2 regions of the Amycolatopsis sp. WGS_07 genome follow, and region 2 is predicted to be linked to the other one. Evidence: riboswitches for the same ligand, from Rfam matches in the RefSeq annotation. Region 2 holds a riboswitch; the other holds the start of a gene.
The links. Region 2 has a riboswitch for thiamine pyrophosphate ahead of thiC (phosphomethylpyrimidine synthase ThiC). Riboswitches for the same ligand answer to the same signal wherever they lie in the genome.
Positions count from the first base shown of each region.

Region 1: linked by a shared signal. The riboswitch ahead of RPX00_RS05835 (thiamine ABC transporter substrate binding subunit) and the one ahead of thiC (phosphomethylpyrimidine synthase ThiC) in region 2 are both predicted to bind thiamine pyrophosphate.

Region 1 is NZ_CP136053.1:1,270,209-1,279,150, reverse strand. It holds gene RPX00_RS05865 (DNA-3-methyladenine glycosylase 2 family protein) at 1-489, opposite strand, end outside; gene ychF (redox-regulated ATPase YchF) at 592-1,674, shown strand; gene RPX00_RS05855 (hypothetical protein) at 1,744-2,316, shown strand; gene RPX00_RS05850 (cysteine hydrolase family protein) at 2,360-2,950, opposite strand; gene RPX00_RS05845 (GlxA family transcriptional regulator) at 3,050-4,027, shown strand; gene RPX00_RS05840 (4a-hydroxytetrahydrobiopterin dehydratase) at 4,402-4,692, opposite strand; TPP riboswitch at 4,717-4,828, shown strand; gene RPX00_RS05835 (thiamine ABC transporter substrate binding subunit) at 4,860-5,927, shown strand; gene RPX00_RS05830 (ABC transporter permease) at 5,903-7,540, shown strand; gene RPX00_RS05825 (ABC transporter ATP-binding protein) at 7,540-8,547, shown strand; gene RPX00_RS05820 (ABC transporter permease) at 8,557-8,942, opposite strand, start outside.
Region 2 is NZ_CP136053.1:1,911,880-1,920,821, forward strand. It holds gene RPX00_RS08825 (alpha/beta fold hydrolase) at 1-536, shown strand, start outside; gene RPX00_RS08830 (AAA family ATPase) at 623-2,914, shown strand; gene RPX00_RS08835 (LytR C-terminal domain-containing protein) at 3,335-3,991, opposite strand; gene RPX00_RS08840 (DUF3263 domain-containing protein) at 3,988-4,296, opposite strand; gene RPX00_RS08845 (peptide deformylase) at 4,436-4,999, shown strand; TPP riboswitch at 5,127-5,259, shown strand; gene thiC (phosphomethylpyrimidine synthase ThiC) at 5,253-6,896, shown strand; gene thiD (bifunctional hydroxymethylpyrimidine kinase/phosphomethylpyrimidine kinase) at 6,893-7,726, shown strand; gene RPX00_RS08860 (hypothetical protein) at 7,723-7,926, shown strand; gene thiD (bifunctional hydroxymethylpyrimidine kinase/phosphomethylpyrimidine kinase) at 8,024-8,857, shown strand; gene RPX00_RS08870 (MarR family winged helix-turn-helix transcriptional regulator) at 8,854-8,942, opposite strand, start outside.

The DNA of each region.
Region 1 (8,942 bases), 640 kb from region 2:
CGCGACGTCCGTGAGCGGCAGCTGCGACATCTCGATCAACAGCCGCGCCGAGTGGGCGCGGTGTGCTCGGGCGAGGCGGATCGGGCCGGCTCCCAGCTCAGCGGCCAGTACGCGGCCGAGCTGGCGTTCCGAATAGCCGAGCTGACGCGCCAGACCGGGCACGCCCTCGCGCTCGACCAGGCCGTCCGAGATCAACCGCATCGCGCGGGCGGCCAGGTCAGCGCGTACGTTCCAATCCGGCGAACCCGGGACCGCGTCCGGCAGGCAGCGGCGGCACGCACGGAAGCCACCGGCCTGCGCGGCGGCCGAGGTGGGGTAGAAGCGGACGTTCTGCGCCTTCGGCGTGAGCGCCGGGCAGGACGGGCGGCAGTAGATGCCGGTGGTGCGCACAGCCATGATGAACTGGCCATCGAACCGCTGGTCGCGGGCGGTCACCGCGCGGTAGCAGCGCTCGGTGTCGCGCCAGATCGGGATGGTCGAGGTAGCCATGCCGTCGATGATGCCAGCAGGTGAGAGGCTCGACTGGCGGAAAACCGACACGACGTTACCGGGTCGGCGGGGGCGTCCGCGCGGCACGTAGACTCAACCGCCGTGAGCCTGACCCTCGGTATCGTCGGCCTGCCCAACGTCGGCAAGTCCACCCTGTTCAACGCGCTGACCCGCAACGACGTGCTCGCCGCGAACTACCCGTTCGCCACGATCGAGCCCAACGTCGGCGTGGTGCCGCTGCCGGACCCGCGGCTGGACCAGCTGGCCGAGGTCTTCTCGTCGGAGAAGACCGTGCCCGCCGTGGTGTCCTTTGTGGACATCGCGGGCATCGTGAAGGGCGCGTCCGAGGGCGCGGGGCTCGGCAACAAGTTCCTCGCCAACATCCGCGAGGCCAACGCGATCTGCCAGGTCATCCGCGTGTTCGACGACCCGGACGTGGTGCACGTCGACGGCCGGATCGACCCGATGTCCGACATCGAGACGATCAACACCGAGCTGATCCTCGCCGACCTGCAGACGCTCGAAAAGGCGCTGCCGCGGCTGGAGAAAGAGGCCCGCACCAAGAAGGAAGCGCGGCCGGCGCTCGAAAACGCCCAGAAGGCCAAGGAGATCCTCGACTCCGGGCGCACGCTGTTCCAAGCGCAGAAGGACATCGACGGCGAGGCGCTGCGCGAGCTGAGCCTGCTCACCACGAAGCCGTTCCTGTACGTCTTCAACGCCGACGAGGCCGTGCTCACCGACGACGCGCGCCGCGAGGAGCTGGCGAAGCTCGTCGCCCCCGCGGACGCGGTGTTCCTCGACGCGAAGGTCGAAGCCGAGCTGCTGGAGCTGGACGACGAGGAGTCCGTGCGCGAACTGCTGGAGTCCGTCGGCCAGCTGGAACCGGGCCTGCACGCACTGGCCCGCGCGGGTTTCCACACGCTCGGCCTGCAGACGTACCTCACGGCGGGCCCGAAGGAATCGCGCGCCTGGACGATCCCGCAGGGCGCGACCGCCCCGCAGGCCGCGGGCGTCATCCACACGGACTTCGAGCGCGGCTTCATCAAGGCGGAGGTCGTGTCGTTCGCGGACCTCATCGAGGCCGGGTCCATGGCGGCCGCGCGGTCGGCGGGCAAGGTCCGGATGGAAGGCAAGGACTACGTGATGGCGGACGGGGACGTGGTGGAGTTCCGCTTCAACGTCTGAGGCACGCCGCCCTGCAAAGCCCTGGTGGAGAAATCTCCGGCCTCGAACCCGTCTCCGTAGGATCCCGGCATGCCCGTGCTCTTCACGCCGTCCCTGCCGGATTCTCCGGACGGAGGACGCCTCGGTGGCGCGCCGCCGGTGGTCATTGAGACGCACTCGCTCCTCTCGACCCACCGCTACCTGCTCACCGTCCCCGCGGCTTCGTGGACTCCCGGCTGCGAGGTCTCGGTGCTGTTGCGCGCGGGATTCGACATCGGCGACAGCGATCTCGAATATCCGGACATGGCCATGCGCGCGCTGGTGCATCCACCGTCGCCGCGTGGTGAGTGCACCACGCTGGGCTGGCCTGGACTTCGTTCGGCGGCGCTCGTCCAGATGCCCGGCACGGAAGACGAGGTCGCGCTTGTCCGGATCGCCGATGAACCCGAGCTGATTCAGGACGAACCGAGCTACTCCGACGCGGTGCGGGCCGACGGGCATCAGTTTCTGTTTCAGGTCAACGAAGAGGGCTGGCCGGTCGAGGGTGAGCTTGCGGACGTGATCGACGAGTACCTCTGGGGATACGGGTCGGTCTACTTCTACGGCACCCCGGGGCCGGACGGCATCGTGCGCGAGGTCGTCGCCGGGTTCATCGACTTCTGACGAACTTGCCTCGGCGGAAAGGTCATCCCGCCGAGGCCAGGGCTCAGTTCAGCTCATCGACACTGGACACAACCACTCCATACAGATCACCGATAGTCGCCAACGCACTGTCATGCAACTGGCCAGCGCTGACTTCCCCAGCGAGCGTCGGCAACGGACGGGTCGCGCAGGCATCGGCGACGACAGTCGGGTGGTTGCCGCGTAAGAACGCGCCTTCGGTGGTGAACGTGACGCACATATTGGTCATGAACCCGGCGATAACCACGTTCTGATGCCCAGCCGCGTCCACCCGGGCGCCAAGATCCGTGTCCACAAAGGAATTCGGTGCGCCCTTGACCACGACGGGCTCGCCCTCGATTGGTGCGACGTCTGGGTGGATGCTGCCGATCTCGGCGCGGATGTCGTACGGCGTACCCTCGCCGCCGTCGTTGATGACGTGGATCACCGTCGACCCGGCGGCGCGGGCCTTGGTGAGCAGGGCTTTCGCCGCAGTCAGAGCTGGCTGCCAGCCCTCTAGTTCCATCACGCCGCGGGTGTAGGTGTTCTGGTAGTCGACCAGGATCAGTGTCGAGTCGGCCAGGGTTGCCGGGGTCTGGTCTAGGCCGTTCAGTTCCCGCAGCGTCGTCCGTGGCATGGTCGGTTTCCTCTCGTTCGGTTCGCATGATCGACGCTAGGCTCGGCGGTGGATGTCGGCAATGACATGCAAAGCGCAGAAACCGACATGGGAGCGCGAATGAAGAGGCTGATGGTCGTCGTCCTGTTCGATCGGATCGATCTGCTGGACGTGACCGGGCCCGCGGAGGTGTTTTCCTTGCTGCAGCGGGAAATGGACCGGCCGACGGGCTATGAGGTGGTGCTCGCGGCCGAGACGCTGGACCCGGTGACCACGTCCGCGGGAGTGCGGGTGCTGCCGGACGTGACCTTCGCGGAGCTGGCCGGGAAGGCGATCGACACCCTGGTCGTGCCGGGTGCGGTCGAAACCGCGGAGAACGGGGAGATTGTCGCCCGGTGTGATCCTGCGGTGGTCGAGCAGGTTCGCCGCCTGGCTGGGCTGACGCGGCGGGTGGCGTCGGTGTGCGTTGGTGCGCACGTTCTCGCCGCGGCAGGGCTGCTTGACGGCAAACGCGCCACTACGCACTGGTCGACCGCTCGGCAGTTGGCGGCGGAGCATCCAGGAGTGACCGTCGACGCGGATCCGATCTTCATCCGCGACGGTTCGGTGTGGACGGGAGCTGGGCTGAGCGCCTGCCTCGACCTCGCGTTGGCGCTGGTGGCCGACGATTACGGCCCGGAGCTGGCCTCGCGGGTGGCTCGCCAGCTCGTCATGTTCCTGCGGCGGCCGGGCGGGCAGAGCCAGTTCAGCGTGTCGTTGGAGCCCGCGTCCGCGACTCGGAGGGTGGATGAGCTACGGCAGTACATCGCCGCGCATCTGGCGGAGCCGTTGACGGTCGCGGACCTCGCCGCGCACGCCCATGTGACGGATCGGCAGATCACCCGGGTGTTCAAGGCTGAGCTGGGGATGACGCCCGCCGCCTACGTCGAGCATGCGAGGGTCGAGGCGGCGCGGCATCGGTTGGAGACGACTGACGAAACGTTGTCGCGGATCGCCGGCGCTTGCGGGTTCGGGACCGTTTCCACGCTGAACCGAGCTTTCCGGCGGACGCTGAACACCACGCCCGCCGAGTATCGGGAGCGGTTCCGGATCCGGTGACGGGCTCAGCCGAGCAGGCCGAGCACGATCATCGACAAGAGGACGAACGCGGTCGCGAACACCGAGACCCAGGTGCGCTGTGCGGCCGTGAGCTGGGCGGACGTGCTGTTCATGGCTGGTCCTAGCGGGGCGAGTGCCGATGATTACCGCTGGGATAGCGCCTTGATCTAGCTCACTGTTACCGCTTGTGATCGAGATCACGTCGGTTGCGCGCGGTGTGCCACAGCACCCCGCCCGCGGCGGCCACCATCAGGCCGAACGAACCCATCCCCACCACGAGTGCCTGCACCATCCTGGCCTCCTTCCGAAGCGTCTGTCCGGAAGACGCGCGAAGGGGCCGTTCATGTTGCCAGGGTTGCCGACATCACACCTGGTCAGCGGGCCGCGAGGACCTCGTCGATCTGCTTGGCCAATGCGAAGTCGCGCTCGGTCAGGCCGCCTAGGTAGTGGGTGCTCAGGCGGAAGGTCAGGGTGCGCCAGCGGATGTCGATGTCGGGATGGTGGTCGGCTTCCTCCGCCAGCTCGGCCACCCGGTCGACCACCTCGATCGCCGCCGGGAAGGACGGGAGTTCGGTCGTGCGCACGATGGTGTCGTCCTCGCGCCGCCACTCCGGGACGGTGCCGAGGGCCTGGTCCACTGCCGAGTCGTTCAATAGCTGAGTCATCACTCCATGGTGTCGGCTACGCTGCGGCATTGCCACGGGAGTCCGGTACGCCGGGCTGAGAGGCGGGCCGTCAACCCGCGACCGTTCGCACCTGGATCCGGATCATGCCGGCGTAGGGAGGCCGTATCGCTCTCCCTCATCCGGCGCAGTGCAGGAGGGGAAGAATGATGTCGCGGACCGTCCGCACGGTGGCAGTCCTTGCCGGGGTCTCGGTGCTCGCCAGCGCCTGCTCGCTGTCCAGCAGCGACTCCAGCGGGTCGTCCGCGAGCCCGGACCAGCAGACACCGACTGTCACGCTGGTCACGCACGATTCGTTCGCCGCGCCGCAGGACGTGCTCGACGCCTTCCAGCGCCAGTCCGGGATCAAGCTCAAGATCCTCAAGTCCGGCGACGCGGGCGCGCTCACCAACAAGCTCGTGCTCACCAAGGGCAACCCGATCGGCGACGTCGCGTACGGCGTCGACAACACCTTCGCCTCGCGCGCGCTCAGTGAGGGAGTCTTCCAGCCGTACACAAGCCCGGAGGCCGACCGCGGTCCGCAGCGTTACTCGGTCGACCCGCAGCACCGGCTGGCGGCGGTCGACGTCGGCGACGTCTGCGTGAACATCGACCCCGCGTACTTCGCGAGCAAGGGCCTGCCCGAGCCGAAGACCTACGACGACCTCGCCGACCCCAAGTACAAGGACCTGACCGTCGCGGAGAGCCCGGCCACGGCGTCGCCGGGGCTGGCCTTCCTGCTCGGCACGGTCGTGAAGTACGGCGAGAGCGGCTGGCAGGGCTACTGGAAGAAGCTGAAGGACAACGGCCTCAAGACCGTCAGCGGCTGGGAGGAGGCCTACTCCAAGGACTTCTCCGGTGCGGCGGGCAAGGGCCCGCGGCCGATCGTCGTGTCTTACGCCTCGTCGCCGGCCGCGGAGGTCGGCGAGGACGGCAAGCCGCGCACCAAGGCGCTGCTCGACACCTGCTTCCGCCAGGTCGAGTACGCGGGTGTGCTCACCAACGGCAAGCAGACCCCGCAGGCGCAGAAGGTCGTCGACTTCCTGTTGTCGCAGCAGTTCCAGACGACGGTCGCGGCGAACATGTACGTCTACCCGGCGCGCCAGGGCGTTGAACTGCCCGCTGGCTGGGCCACCGCGGCGCCGCAGCCGCAGACGCCGGCCACCATGCCCGCGGACAAGGTGCAGGCAGGCCGGGAGAAGTGGATCGGGGAATGGCGCTCGCTCATGGGCGCGTGATCCCCGCGCGCACCATCGGGCTCACGCTGCTCGGCCTCCTGCCGGTCGCGTTCCTGGTGGTGTTCTTCGCCTGGCCGGTCGTCGCGATCGTGGGCCGGGGGTTTTCCGCGGGCGGCGTCGACACCGTGCTCGGCGACCCGCAGACGTGGCGGCTCGCCGGGTTCACGCTGGCCAGCGCGGCCGCGTCGACCGTCGTCGCGGTGCTCGCCGGGCTGCCGGTGGCGTATCTGCTCGCGCGGGTCCGGCTGCCCGGGGTCGGACTGGCGCGCACGATCGTGCTGGTGCCGTTCGTGCTGCCGACGGTCGTCGTCGGCCTGGCTTTTAGGGCGATCTGGCCGGACGGTGGCGTGCTGCCGCTCGTGCTGGCCAACGCGTTCTTCAACGTCGCAGTGGTCGCGCGCACCGTCGCCGGGCTGTGGGCGCACCTCGATCCGCGAGCGACCGAAGCGGCGCGGGCTCTCGGGGCCTCGCCGTGGCGGGCGTTTCGGTCGGTCACGCTGCCTGCGCTCGGCCCGGCCGTCGCGTCCGCGGCCGCTGTGGTGTTTCTCTTCTGCGCCACCAGTTTTGGAGTGGTGCTGATCCTCGGCGGCGGGAGCTACCGGACGCTGGAGACCGAGATCTACCTCCGCACCGTCGACCTGCTGGACCTCTCCGGCGCGGCCGCGCTGTCGCTGATCCAGTTCGCGGCGGTGGTGGCCGCGCTGGTGCTCGGCGCCTTGGCGCGCCGGAAGCGGGAGAACGCCGTCAAGCTGCGGTCCGCGCAGGTCACCGCGCGTCGGCCGCGAGGCGGGGAGTGGTGGACGGTCGGTGCCGCGGTGGTGGTGCTCGGTCTGCTGCTGACGCCGATCGTGTCGCTGCTCCTGGAGTCTGTGTCCACTTCGGACGGATGGAGCCTCGCCGGGTATCGCGCGCTGAACACCGTGGGCCAGAACGACGCACTGCAGGTGTCCGGCTGGATCGCGGCGCAGAACTCGCTCGCCGCGGCCACGGACGCGACGCTGCTGGCGATGGCGGTCGGCTTGGTGGCCAGCGTCGTGCTGGTGGCGCTCCGCCGTTCACCAGGTCGCCTCGCCCGCGGGATGGGCGAGACCATGGACGTCGCGTTGATGCTGCCGCTGGGCGTGTCCGCGGTGACCGTCGGTTTCGGCTATCTCGTGACGCTCGACGCGCTGCCCGGCGACCTGCGCACGTCGCCGCTGCTCGTCCCGTTCGCGCAAGCGTTGGTGATCATGCCGCTGGTGGTCCGGATGATCCTGCCGGTGCTGCGCGCGGTCGACGTCCGGTTGCGCCAGGCCGCCGCGACGCTCGGCGCGAGCCCGGCGCGGGTGTGGCGGGAGATCGACTTTCCGCTGGTCGCGCGGTCGGTGGTGGCCGCGGCGGGCTTCGGATACGTCGTCGCGCTCGGCGAGTTCGGCGCGACCAGCTTCCTCGCCCGGCCGGACGCGCCGACGCTGCCGGTGGCGGTCGCGACGCTGATCAGCCGGCCGGGGGAGCTGAACAACCAGATGGCGTACGCCGCGTGCGCCCTGCTCATGGTGGTGACTGTGGTGGCGGTGGCGCTGATCGACCGGTTCGGCTCGGTCCGCGGCCGCAGCACGGTCGGGGAGTTCTGATGGCGCTTACGGTACGGGATCTGACTGTCCACTATGGATCGTTCGCCGCGGTCCGCGACGCGCGGCTGGACATCGCCGACGGGGAGGTGCTCGCGCTGCTGGGCCCCTCCGGTTCGGGCAAGTCGACGCTGCTGCGCGCGATCACCGGACTGGAGCCGATGTCGTCCGGTTCGGTGGCCTGGGACGGCACCGATCTCGCCGACGTACCGGTGCACAAGCGCGAATTCGGCCTGGTGTTCCAGGACGGACAGCTGTTTCCGCACCGCGACGTCGCCGCGAACATCGCCTTCGGCCTGCGGATGCACGGCGTGCCCCGCGAACGGCACGCAGCGCGCGTCAAGGAACTGCTGAAGCTGGTCGGGCTCGAAGGGTACGAACGGCGGCGAGTGACCGAGCTGTCCGGCGGGCAGGCGCAGCGGGTCGCGCTGGCCCGCGCGCTGGCCCCGGAACCGCGGTTGCTGCTGCTGGACGAACCACTGTCCGGATTGGACGCTGGACTGCGCGAGCAGCTGGCGATCGACCTGGCGGAGCTGTTGCGGCGCAGCAAGATCACCGCGCTGCTGGTGACGCACGATCAGGAGGAAGCGTTCACGCTCGCCGATCGCGTGGCGGTGCTCGACGCCGGGGAGATCCGGCAGGAGGGCGCGGTCCGGTCGGTGTGGAACAACCCGGTGGACGAGGACGTCGCGCGTTTCCTCGGCGTCACGACGTTCCTGGACGGCGAGGCGGCCGACGGAGTGGTGCGGACCGAGCTGGGCGCAGTCGAAATCATGGGCGTGGACGACGGTCCGGTAAGGCTCGGACTGCGCCCGCACGGTTTGAAAGTCGCCAAAGAAGGTGTGCCCGGCGAGGTGACCGCCGCGGTGCACCGGCGGGAGCATTTGCGGCTGGTCGTCCGCCGCGGAGAGTCCACTGTGGACGCGATCGCGCCCGCCGGGGCGGACTTCCGGGCCGGCGATCCCGTCCGGCTACAGCCGGATCCGGACGGGATCGCCGTGGTGGGCTGAACCCCCAGGTCAGCCGTCCCGGGTGACGAGGCGTCCGTAGGCGAGCGACAGCCCGACCACGATGTAGCAGGCCGCGCGGACCGCGCCCTCGCCGAACCTCGTCAGCATCATCGGATCCTGCAGGACGGCGGCCGGGGCCAGCGTCCAGTCCTTCGTGAGCAGGAACGGGTGCAGCCACTTCAGCGAGGTCAGGAAGCCGAGGATGGTGAACACGATGTTCATGGCCAGCACCGAGGCGACCACGAGCATCGGGTGCTCGGTCCAGCTCGACACCGCCAGCGCGACCGCGCCGATCGCCCACAGCTGCAGCACGATCCATCCGCCGACGAGCAGGATCCGCAGCAGCGCCTCGCCGAGCGACAACGTGGAGCCCGACAGCGTGAACAGCGAATCCG
Region 2 (8,942 bases):
GCGGCCCGATCGGCTTGGCCGCCGCACAACGCCGCCCGGGCGCTTTCGACCGGCTGGTGCTCGTCAACGCCTGGGCCTGGCCGGTCAACGGCGACCCGTACTTCGAGGCCTTCGGCCGCCTCGCCGGCGGACCGCCGATCCGCTTCCTGGCCCGGCAGCTCAACCTCGTCGTCAAGGCATTCATCCCGATGGGTCACCGAAAGCGGAAGCCGACCAGGGCCGAGCTTGCCCACTACGAACGGGCGATGGACACGCCCGAGCGACGGCAGGCTTCTGGCGTGCTGCCCAGCCGGATTCTCGCCAGCCGAGCCTTCTTCGCCGAGGTCGAGGCGGGGCTCGGCGCTCTCGCCGAACTGCCGACCCTGATCGTGTGGGGCAACGCCCAAATCGGCTTCCGGCCCCGGGAACGCGAACGGCTGGAGGCGTCCTTTCCGAACCACCAGACGGTGGCGTTCGACGGGGTGGGGCTTTACGTGCAGTCCGACGTGCCGGAGGACTTCGTCGCCGCGGTTCGCGGCTGGGCAGCGACCTCGTAACAGCTTCGAACCTTGGCGGCCGCCACAGTCGCCCATTCTGCGCTGTCGAGGCGATTCCTCGCGGTCAGTTCATTAGGGTGAACAGCGTGAGCGATCCGCAGATCACCCTGACCGTCCGGCACACGCCGTCCGCGCTTGATGCTCGGCGGGGGGTGGTCCGGCTGCATCCGGAGGTGCTCGACGCGCTCGGCCTGCGGGCCTGGGACGCCGTGCACCTCACCGGCGCGCGGCGCAGTGCCGCCTTGGCCGCGCCCGCTGCCGAGGAGGCGACGCCGGGGGTCGTGCTGACCGATGACGTCACCATGTCGAACCTCGGCGTCTCCGAGGGCGGCGAGATCGTCGTCTCGCCCGCGGAGGTCACCGCCGCGCGCACGGTCACTGTGTCCGGGTCTCGGCTGGCTTCGGTTTCGGTGTCGCCGCAGACGTTGCGGCTCGCGCTCACCGGCAAGGTGCTCACCCGCGGTGACGCGGTTTCCCTGTTGCCGCAAGACCTCGCGCCCGCGCCTGGGTCGGACGTCGCCGCTGTTCGCGGGCAGCTGTCCCGCGTGATCGGGGCGACCTGGACCAACGAACTGCTGACAGTGACGGCTACCGAACCGGCTGGCGTGGTCGTCGTCGGACCGTCCACTGTGGTCAGCTGGCGGGACGGCGCGCGCACCGGCGCACCGACCAGCGGCGAGCAGCCGGTGCGTACCGCGACCGCGCTCGTCCGCAGCACCGCCGTCACCGCGGCCGAGGACTACCTCGAAGCGGAGATCGTCGAGGAGGTCGTCACCGAGGCGCGCGAGGAAGAGCTGGACGAACCGGTGCCGGTCGCGGATCTGGTCGGGGCCGAGGGCGCGGCGCGCAAGCTGGCGGAGTGGTTCGATCTGGCGTTCCACCGGCCGGAACTCCTGGCGCGGCTCGGCACTTCGGCGCATCTGGGCGTGTTGTTGTCCGGGCCGGAGGGCGTCGGCAAGGCCACGCTGGTGCGGTCGGTCGCCGCCGCGGAGAAGGTGCGCGTGGTGTCGCTGACCGCGCCGAATATCGCGGTGCTGGAACCGAATGCGGCACACCGTTCGCTGCGCGAGGCCATCGACCGGGCCGCTGACGGCGACGGTCCGGGCGTCCTGCTGATCAACGACATCGACGCGCTGCTCCCGGCCACCCAGCCGCCGCCGGTCGCCACCGTGGTGCTGGAAGAACTGCGCGCCGCGCTGCGCCGGGACGGGCTCGCCGTGGTGGCCACGACCGCGCGCGCCGAGTCGGTGGATCCGCGGCTGCGCGGGGCCGACCTGCTCGACCGTGAGCTGGGCCTGCCGCTGCCGGAAGCGAAAACGCGCGTCGAACTGCTGCGGATCCTGCTGCGTGACGTTCCGGTCGAATCCGGGGCCGACCTGGGCGTGCTCGCCGAACGAACCCCCGGCTTCGTGGCCGCGGACCTGCTCGCGCTGCGCCGGGACGCGGCGTTGCGGGCCGCGCTGCGCCAGCGGGACGTCGAGGAGCCCAAGATCTCCCAGCAGGATCTGCTCGACGCGCTGGCCACCGTCCGGCCGATCTCGCTGTCCACTTCGGACAACCTGGCCACCGGCGGGCTGACCCTCGACGACGTCGGCAACATGACCTCGGTCAAGGAAGCGCTCACCGAAACCGTGCTGTGGCCGCTGCGCTATCCGGATTCGTTCGCCCGGCTCGGCATCGAACCGCCGCGCGGCGTGCTGCTGTACGGCCCGCCCGGCGGCGGCAAGACGTTCCTGGTCCGGGCGCTGGCCGGCACCGGCGCGCTGAACGTGTTCGCGATCAAGGGCGCGGAACTGCTGGACAAGTGGGTCGGCGAATCGGAACGCGCGGTCCGCGACCTCTTCCGCCGGGCCGCCGACGCCGCCCCCTCGCTGATCTTCCTCGACGAGATCGACGCGCTCGCCCCGCGCCGCGGCCAGTCGTCCGACTCCGGCGTGGCCGACCGTGTGGTCGCCGCGCTGCTCACCGAACTGGACGGCGTGGAGCCGATGCGCGAGGTCGTCGTGCTGGGCGCGACGAACCGGCCCGAACTGGTCGACCCGGCGTTGCTGCGTCCCGGCCGCCTGGAGCGGCGGATCTACGTGCCGCCGCCGGACGCGGAATCGCGCGCCGCGATCCTTGCCTCGACGGCGAAACACACCCCGCTGGCGTCCGATGTGGACCTCGCGGCCATCGCGGAGACGCTGGAGGGCTACTCGGCCGCCGACTGCGCCGCGCTGATCCGGGAGGCGGCGCTGACGGCGATGCGCGAGTCGCTGGAGGCCCGCGAGGTGACCGCGGCGCACCTGGCCAAGGCCCGCGAGGCGGTGCGGCCTTCGCTGGACGCCGCGCAGCTGGCGACGCTCGAGGCTTACGCACAGGCGCAGCAGGAACGCTGAGCGGCTCGTGTGTGCTGGTGCCGGTTAGAACCGGCACCAGCACTCACGACCCCGCCGGCTCTCGCAACCGCGCGCGACCTACCGCACCGAACCGCACGCTCGCCTCAGCAACCGATTTCGCCCGCCTCAGCAACCGCCCCAATGTGACGTTCGGTGCGTCTGACGCACCCAATGCCACATTGGGGTGCGTGGAGCCGAGGGCAGGCAGGGCGCTGAGCACCTGACCGCAGCTGCTCGACAACGGCTCGCTGCGAGATCTGCCTGCCACGTTCCCTGGGCACGCCAAGTCGCCCGCCGGTCCGAACGCGGAAGCCGAGCGCGAAACGTTGGCACCCCGTCGAGCAACGCCCGTAGTGCGGCCCGGCCCACATGACAAAGCCCGCGCCGTAGCGCGGGCCGTCATCGATCTGGGGAAAAGGGTCAGCCCTTCTGCCCGGGCCGGTAGTCCTTCGTGATGATCACTATCACGCCGGGGCTGGAGTTCTGGATGCCCTCGAACCGGGGCTGGGCCTGGAAGCCGAACTCCTTGGCCAGCTGTTTCGCGGCGGCTTCCTCGTCGGTGCCCGGCCGGAAGTAGGCCGTGGTCGCCGGGATGTTGCCTTGCGAGTAGTTGCCGACCTCGGCGACGTTCCAGCCCGAACCGCGGAAGTCGGCGGCGGCCTGTTCGGCGAGGTGCTTGATCAGCGAGTTGTTGTAGACCCGCAGGGTGACCCACTTGTTCGTGGCCTGCTGGTCCGGGCCGGCCTGGCCCGGCTGCCCTGGCTGCTGGCCCGGCTGGCCGCCGGGCTGACCCGGCTGGCTCGACGCGGGGGCCGAGGACGCGGCGGACGACGAGGCCGGCGCCGAGGAAGCGGGCGACGACGGCGCGGAGCTGGGCGCCGAGGACGACGGCTGCGGGTTCGACGACGATCCGCCGCCGGGCGAGGTGGGCTCGCCGGACGTGCTCGGTCCGGCATTCTGGTCGCCGCCGGTGTTGAGCACGGTGACCCCGCCGATGACGGCGGCGACCACCGCGACCCCGATCAGCGCGACCCCCGCGGCCTTCAACGGCCGGGACAGTCCCGAGAAGACGCTCATGACAGCTCGATCCCCAACCGGCGGGCCCCGCGTTTGCGCTGACGGGCGGCGCGCGTCTTGCGCAGCCGCTTGACCAGCATCGGATCGGCGGCGACCGCCTCCGGCTTGGCCAGCAGCGTGTTCAGCAACTGGTAGTAACGGGTGGAGGACAGTCCGAAGCGCTCCCGGATGGCGTTCTCCTTCGCCCCGGCGTGGCGCCACCACTGCCGTTCGAACGCGAGAATGTCCAGCTCGCGCTCGGTAAGGCCACCGACAGTCTCCGGCGGCGACGGCTGGTTTCCAGCCATCGACTCCGCGGCGTCCATGCGGTCCTCGCAATCGGTGTCGGCAGTCCTTCCGCGGGCGTCATTCAACCACGGAACCCATGCTCGACATGGGCATCCGACACGGCGCGTCACGGTCCGATCCAGGTCTACCAGAAGGGTCCGACTAAACTCGGCGTCCGTGACCGTCCATCCCATCTGCATCGCCGGCGAACCCGTGCTGCACCAGCCCACGCGCGAGATCACCGAGTTCGACGACAAGCTGGCCACCCTCGTCGAGGACATGTTCGAGACCATGTACGCGGCCGAGGGCGTCGGCCTCGCGGCCAATCAGATCGGGCTCGACCTGCGGGTGTTCGTATACGACTGCCCGGACGAGGACGGCGAACACCGCGGCGTGGTGGTCAACCCGAAGCTGGAGACCTCCGAGATCCCGGAGACGATGCCGGACCCGGACGACGACGGAGAGGGCTGTCTGTCCGCCCCCGGCGAGTGGTACCCGACCGGACGCGCCAAATGGGCGAAGGTGACCGGCTTCGACGTCGAGGGCAACCCGATCGAGGTCGAGGGCACCGGGTACTTCGCGCGCTGCCTCCAGCATGAGACCGATCACCTCGACGGCTTCATTTATCTGGACCGCCTGATCGGCCGCCACGCGCGCGCGGCGAAGAAGATGCTGAAGAAGAACAAGTGGGGCGTACCCGGCTTGACCTGGCTGCCGCCCAAGGAACCCGCCGACGCCTGACCCGCGCCGAATTCCCCGAAGGCCTCCCTGAAATCACCGGGGAGGCCTTCGTTGTGCTTCGGCCAGACGGGCGGAGACCTTGTGCCGACCCGACACCGCATGGCATGGTCGGACAAGCAACCTCAACCGAATGCAACGCGGGAGCTCGCGCCTTGGCGGGCTGAGAGGGTGACTGGTGTCCATCTCGCGGACACCCGGCGTCACCGACCGCATGAACCTGACCGGGTAATGCCGGCGTAGGGAGTGAACGTCGTTGACGACGCTGGAAAATCAGGGTGCCATCGCCCCGTCCGTCACCACCGGGCCGATCACCGGCTCGCACAAGGTCTACCACCGCACCGAATCGGGCCTGCGGGTTCCGGCGCGGCGGATCGACCTGTCGAACGGGGAACATTTCGACGTGTACGACACGTCCGGGCCCTACACCGATCCGGACGCGAACATCGATGTCCACAAAGGACTCCACCCGCTCCGCTCCGGCTGGGCTGACGGACGGGAGCACAACACCCAGCTCGGCTGGGCCAAAGCCGGGGTGATCACCCGGGAAATGGAGTTCATCGCCGCGCGCGAACGGTGTACGCCGGAGTTCGTGCGGGACGAGGTCGCCCGCGGTCGCGCGGTGATTCCGGTCAACCGCAAGCATCCGGAGACCGAGCCGATGATCATCGGCAAGAACTTCCTGGTGAAGATCAACGCCAACATGGGAAACTCGGCCGTCTGGTCCTCTGTGGAGGAAGAGGTCGACAAGATGGTGTGGGCCACCCGCTGGGGCGCGGACACCATCATGGATCTTTCCACCGGCAAGCGGATTCACGAGACGCGCGAATGGATCGTGCGCAACTCGCCGGTCCCGGTCGGCACCGTGCCGATCTACCAGGCACTGGAAAAGGTCAACGGGGAGCCGGAAAAGCTCACCTGGGAGATCTACCGCGACACCGTGATCGAGCAGTGCGAGCAGGGCGTCGACTACATGACGGTGCACGCGGGCGTACTGCTGCGCTACATCCCGCTCACCGCGCGCCGGGTCACCGGCATCGTCAGCCGCGGCGGGTCGATCATGGCCGCCTGGTGTCTCGCGCACCACCAGGAATCCTTCCTGTACACGCATTTCTCCGAGCTGTGCGAGATCCTGCGCGAGTACGACGTCACGTTCTCGCTCGGCGACGGCCTCCGTCCCGGCTCGATCGCGGACGCCAACGACCGCGCCCAGTTCGCCGAACTGGAAACCCTCGGCGAGCTGACGCACATCGCGCGCGAGCACGACGTGCAGGTGATGATCGAGGGCCCCGGCCACGTGCCGATGCACAAGATCAAGGAAAACGTCGAGCTGGAGGAAAAGCTCACCGGCGAGGCGCCGTTCTACACGCTCGGCCCGCTCGCGACCGACATCGCGCCGGCCTACGACCACATCACCTCGGCGATCGGCGCGGCACAGATCGGCTGGTACGGCACGGCGATGCTGTGCTACGTCACGCCGAAGGAGCACCTCGGCCTGCCCAACCGCGACGACGTGAAGACCGGCGTGATCACATACAAGATCGCCGCGCACGCCGCCGACCTGGCCAAGGGCCACCAGTACGCGCAGGACTGGGACGACGAATTGTCCAAGGCCCGCTTCGAATTCCGGTGGAACGACCAGTTCAACCTGTCGCTCGACCCGGACACCGCGCGGTCCTTCCACGACGAGACGCTTCCCGCGGAACCGGCGAAGACCGCGCACTTCTGCTCGATGTGCGGGCCGAAGTTCTGTTCGATGCGGATCACCCAGGACGTGCGCAAGTACGCCGAGGAGCACGGTCTGTCCTCTGTGGAGGCGATCGAAGCCGGCATGGCCGAGAAGTCCGCGGAGTTTTCCGAGCAGGGCAACAAGGTCTACCTGCCCGTGGTCAACCAATGACAGTCACCCCTCGCACCGCCCTCACCATCGCCGGATCCGATTCCGGCGGTGGTGCGGGCGTGCAGGCGGATCTGCGCACGTTCTTCGCCAACGGGGTACACGGACTGGTCGCGCTCACCGCGGTCACCGTGCAGAATTCGCTTGGCGTGCAAGGGTTCTCCGAGATCCCCGTCGACGTCGTCACCGCGCAGATCAAAGCGGTCGCCGAGGACATGGGCGTCAACGCGGCGAAGACCGGCATGCTCGCCACCGCGGAAATCATTCAGGCGGTGGCGAAAACGCTGGACGAGGTCCACATCGGACGCTCGACGGACACGCCGTTCGTGGTCGACCCGGTGGCCGCTTCGATGACCGGTCACGCGTTGCTGCGCGAAGAAGCGCTGGAAGCGATCCGGACGGAATTGTTCCCGCGCGCCACGCTCATCACGCCGAACCTCGACGAGGTCCGGCTGCTCACTGGCGTCACGGTCACCGACGCAGCGAGCCAGCGCGCGGCCGCGGAAGCGTTGCTGGAGTTCGGTTCCCAGTGGGTTCTGGTGAAGGGTGGGCACCTCTACGAGGCCGCCGACTGCGTAGACCTGCTCACCGACGGCTCAGCGGTCATCGAACTGAGCGGGCCGCGCATCGACACGGAAAACACCCACGGCGGCGGCGACACCATGGCGTCGGCGATCACCTCGTCGCTCGCGAAGGGCGCGGACGTGCCCACCGCGGTCGCGGAGGCGAAACGGTTCATCGAACGCTGCGTCCAGGAGGCGTATCCGCTCGGTGCCGGCGTTGGCCCGGTTTCCCCCTTCTGGCGGCTCGCCAATGCGACACTGGCTGGATGAGCGAGACACCGGAAGCGTTGTGGGCGCGGCTGCCGCTTGAGGTGCAGCACGAGGTCGACGGCCTGGTCGCCGAGCACCGCACCGCTTCGGCGGTCAAAACGATCCGCAAATCGGGCGTCACGCCCCGGCCCGGGATCGCCGAAGCGCAGGCGGTGTACCAATACCGGATGTCGGTGCTGAAGCCGCCGCCGCGGTTCTAGCCGCGCGAGGGACCAGTGCGAACGCTGGGTGTGCCATCGTGGTGGACTGTGCGGGAATCACCGCCGACACGACCAGACCAGAAGCCGGAACGCGCCCATGACTGAGAACCCGAGCCCGCCCTCCGCGCTCACCATCGCCGGATCAGACTCCGGCGGTGCCGCCGGGCTGCAGGCGGACCTGCGGACCTTCCTCACCTGCGGCGTGCACGGCCTGGTCGCGGTCACCGCGGTCACCGTCCAGAACACGCTCGGTGTGCACGACCGCGCCGATCTGCCGCCGCACATCGTGGCCGGGCAGATCGAGGCGGTCGCCGAGGACATGGGCGTCGGCGCGGCGAAGACCGGCATGCTCGCGTCCGCGGAGATCATCCGCGCGGTCGCGGCGGCCTGCGACAAGGCCGGGATCGGCCGGGACGGCGCGATTCCGTTCGTGGTCGACCCGGTGGCGGCGGCGATGACCGGTCAGTCGCTGTTCGACGACAACGGCCTCGCCGCACTGCGCGACGAACTCCTGCCGCGCGCCACCGTCCTCACACCGAACCTGGACGAGGTGCGGCTGCTCACCGGCATGACCGTGACCGACCGCGAGGGCATGCACACCGCGGCCGTCGTGCTGCACCAGCTCGGCCCGAAGTACGTGCTGGTGAAGAGCGGCCATCTGCAGTCCGACCCGGAATGCGTCGACCTGCTCTTCGACGGCACGACGTTCGTGGAGTTGCCCGGCCCGCGCTGGCAGACCCCGCACACGCATGGCGCTGGCGACACCATGGCGTCCGCGCTGACCGCCGGGCTGGCCAAGGGCATGCCGGTGGTCGAAGCGGCGCAGTACGGCAAGTGGTTCGTCTCGCAGGCCGTCGAGCACTCGTATCCGATGGGCGCGAAAGTCGGTCCGGTGTCGGCGTTCTGGCGGCTGGCTCCGGAGGAGCGCTAGCCCTCGTCGGAGATCAGGGCTTCCAGCGCGGGCAGCGCGGCGATGATCGACTCGCGCATTTCGGGCGTGAGCCGGTCGAGGCGGC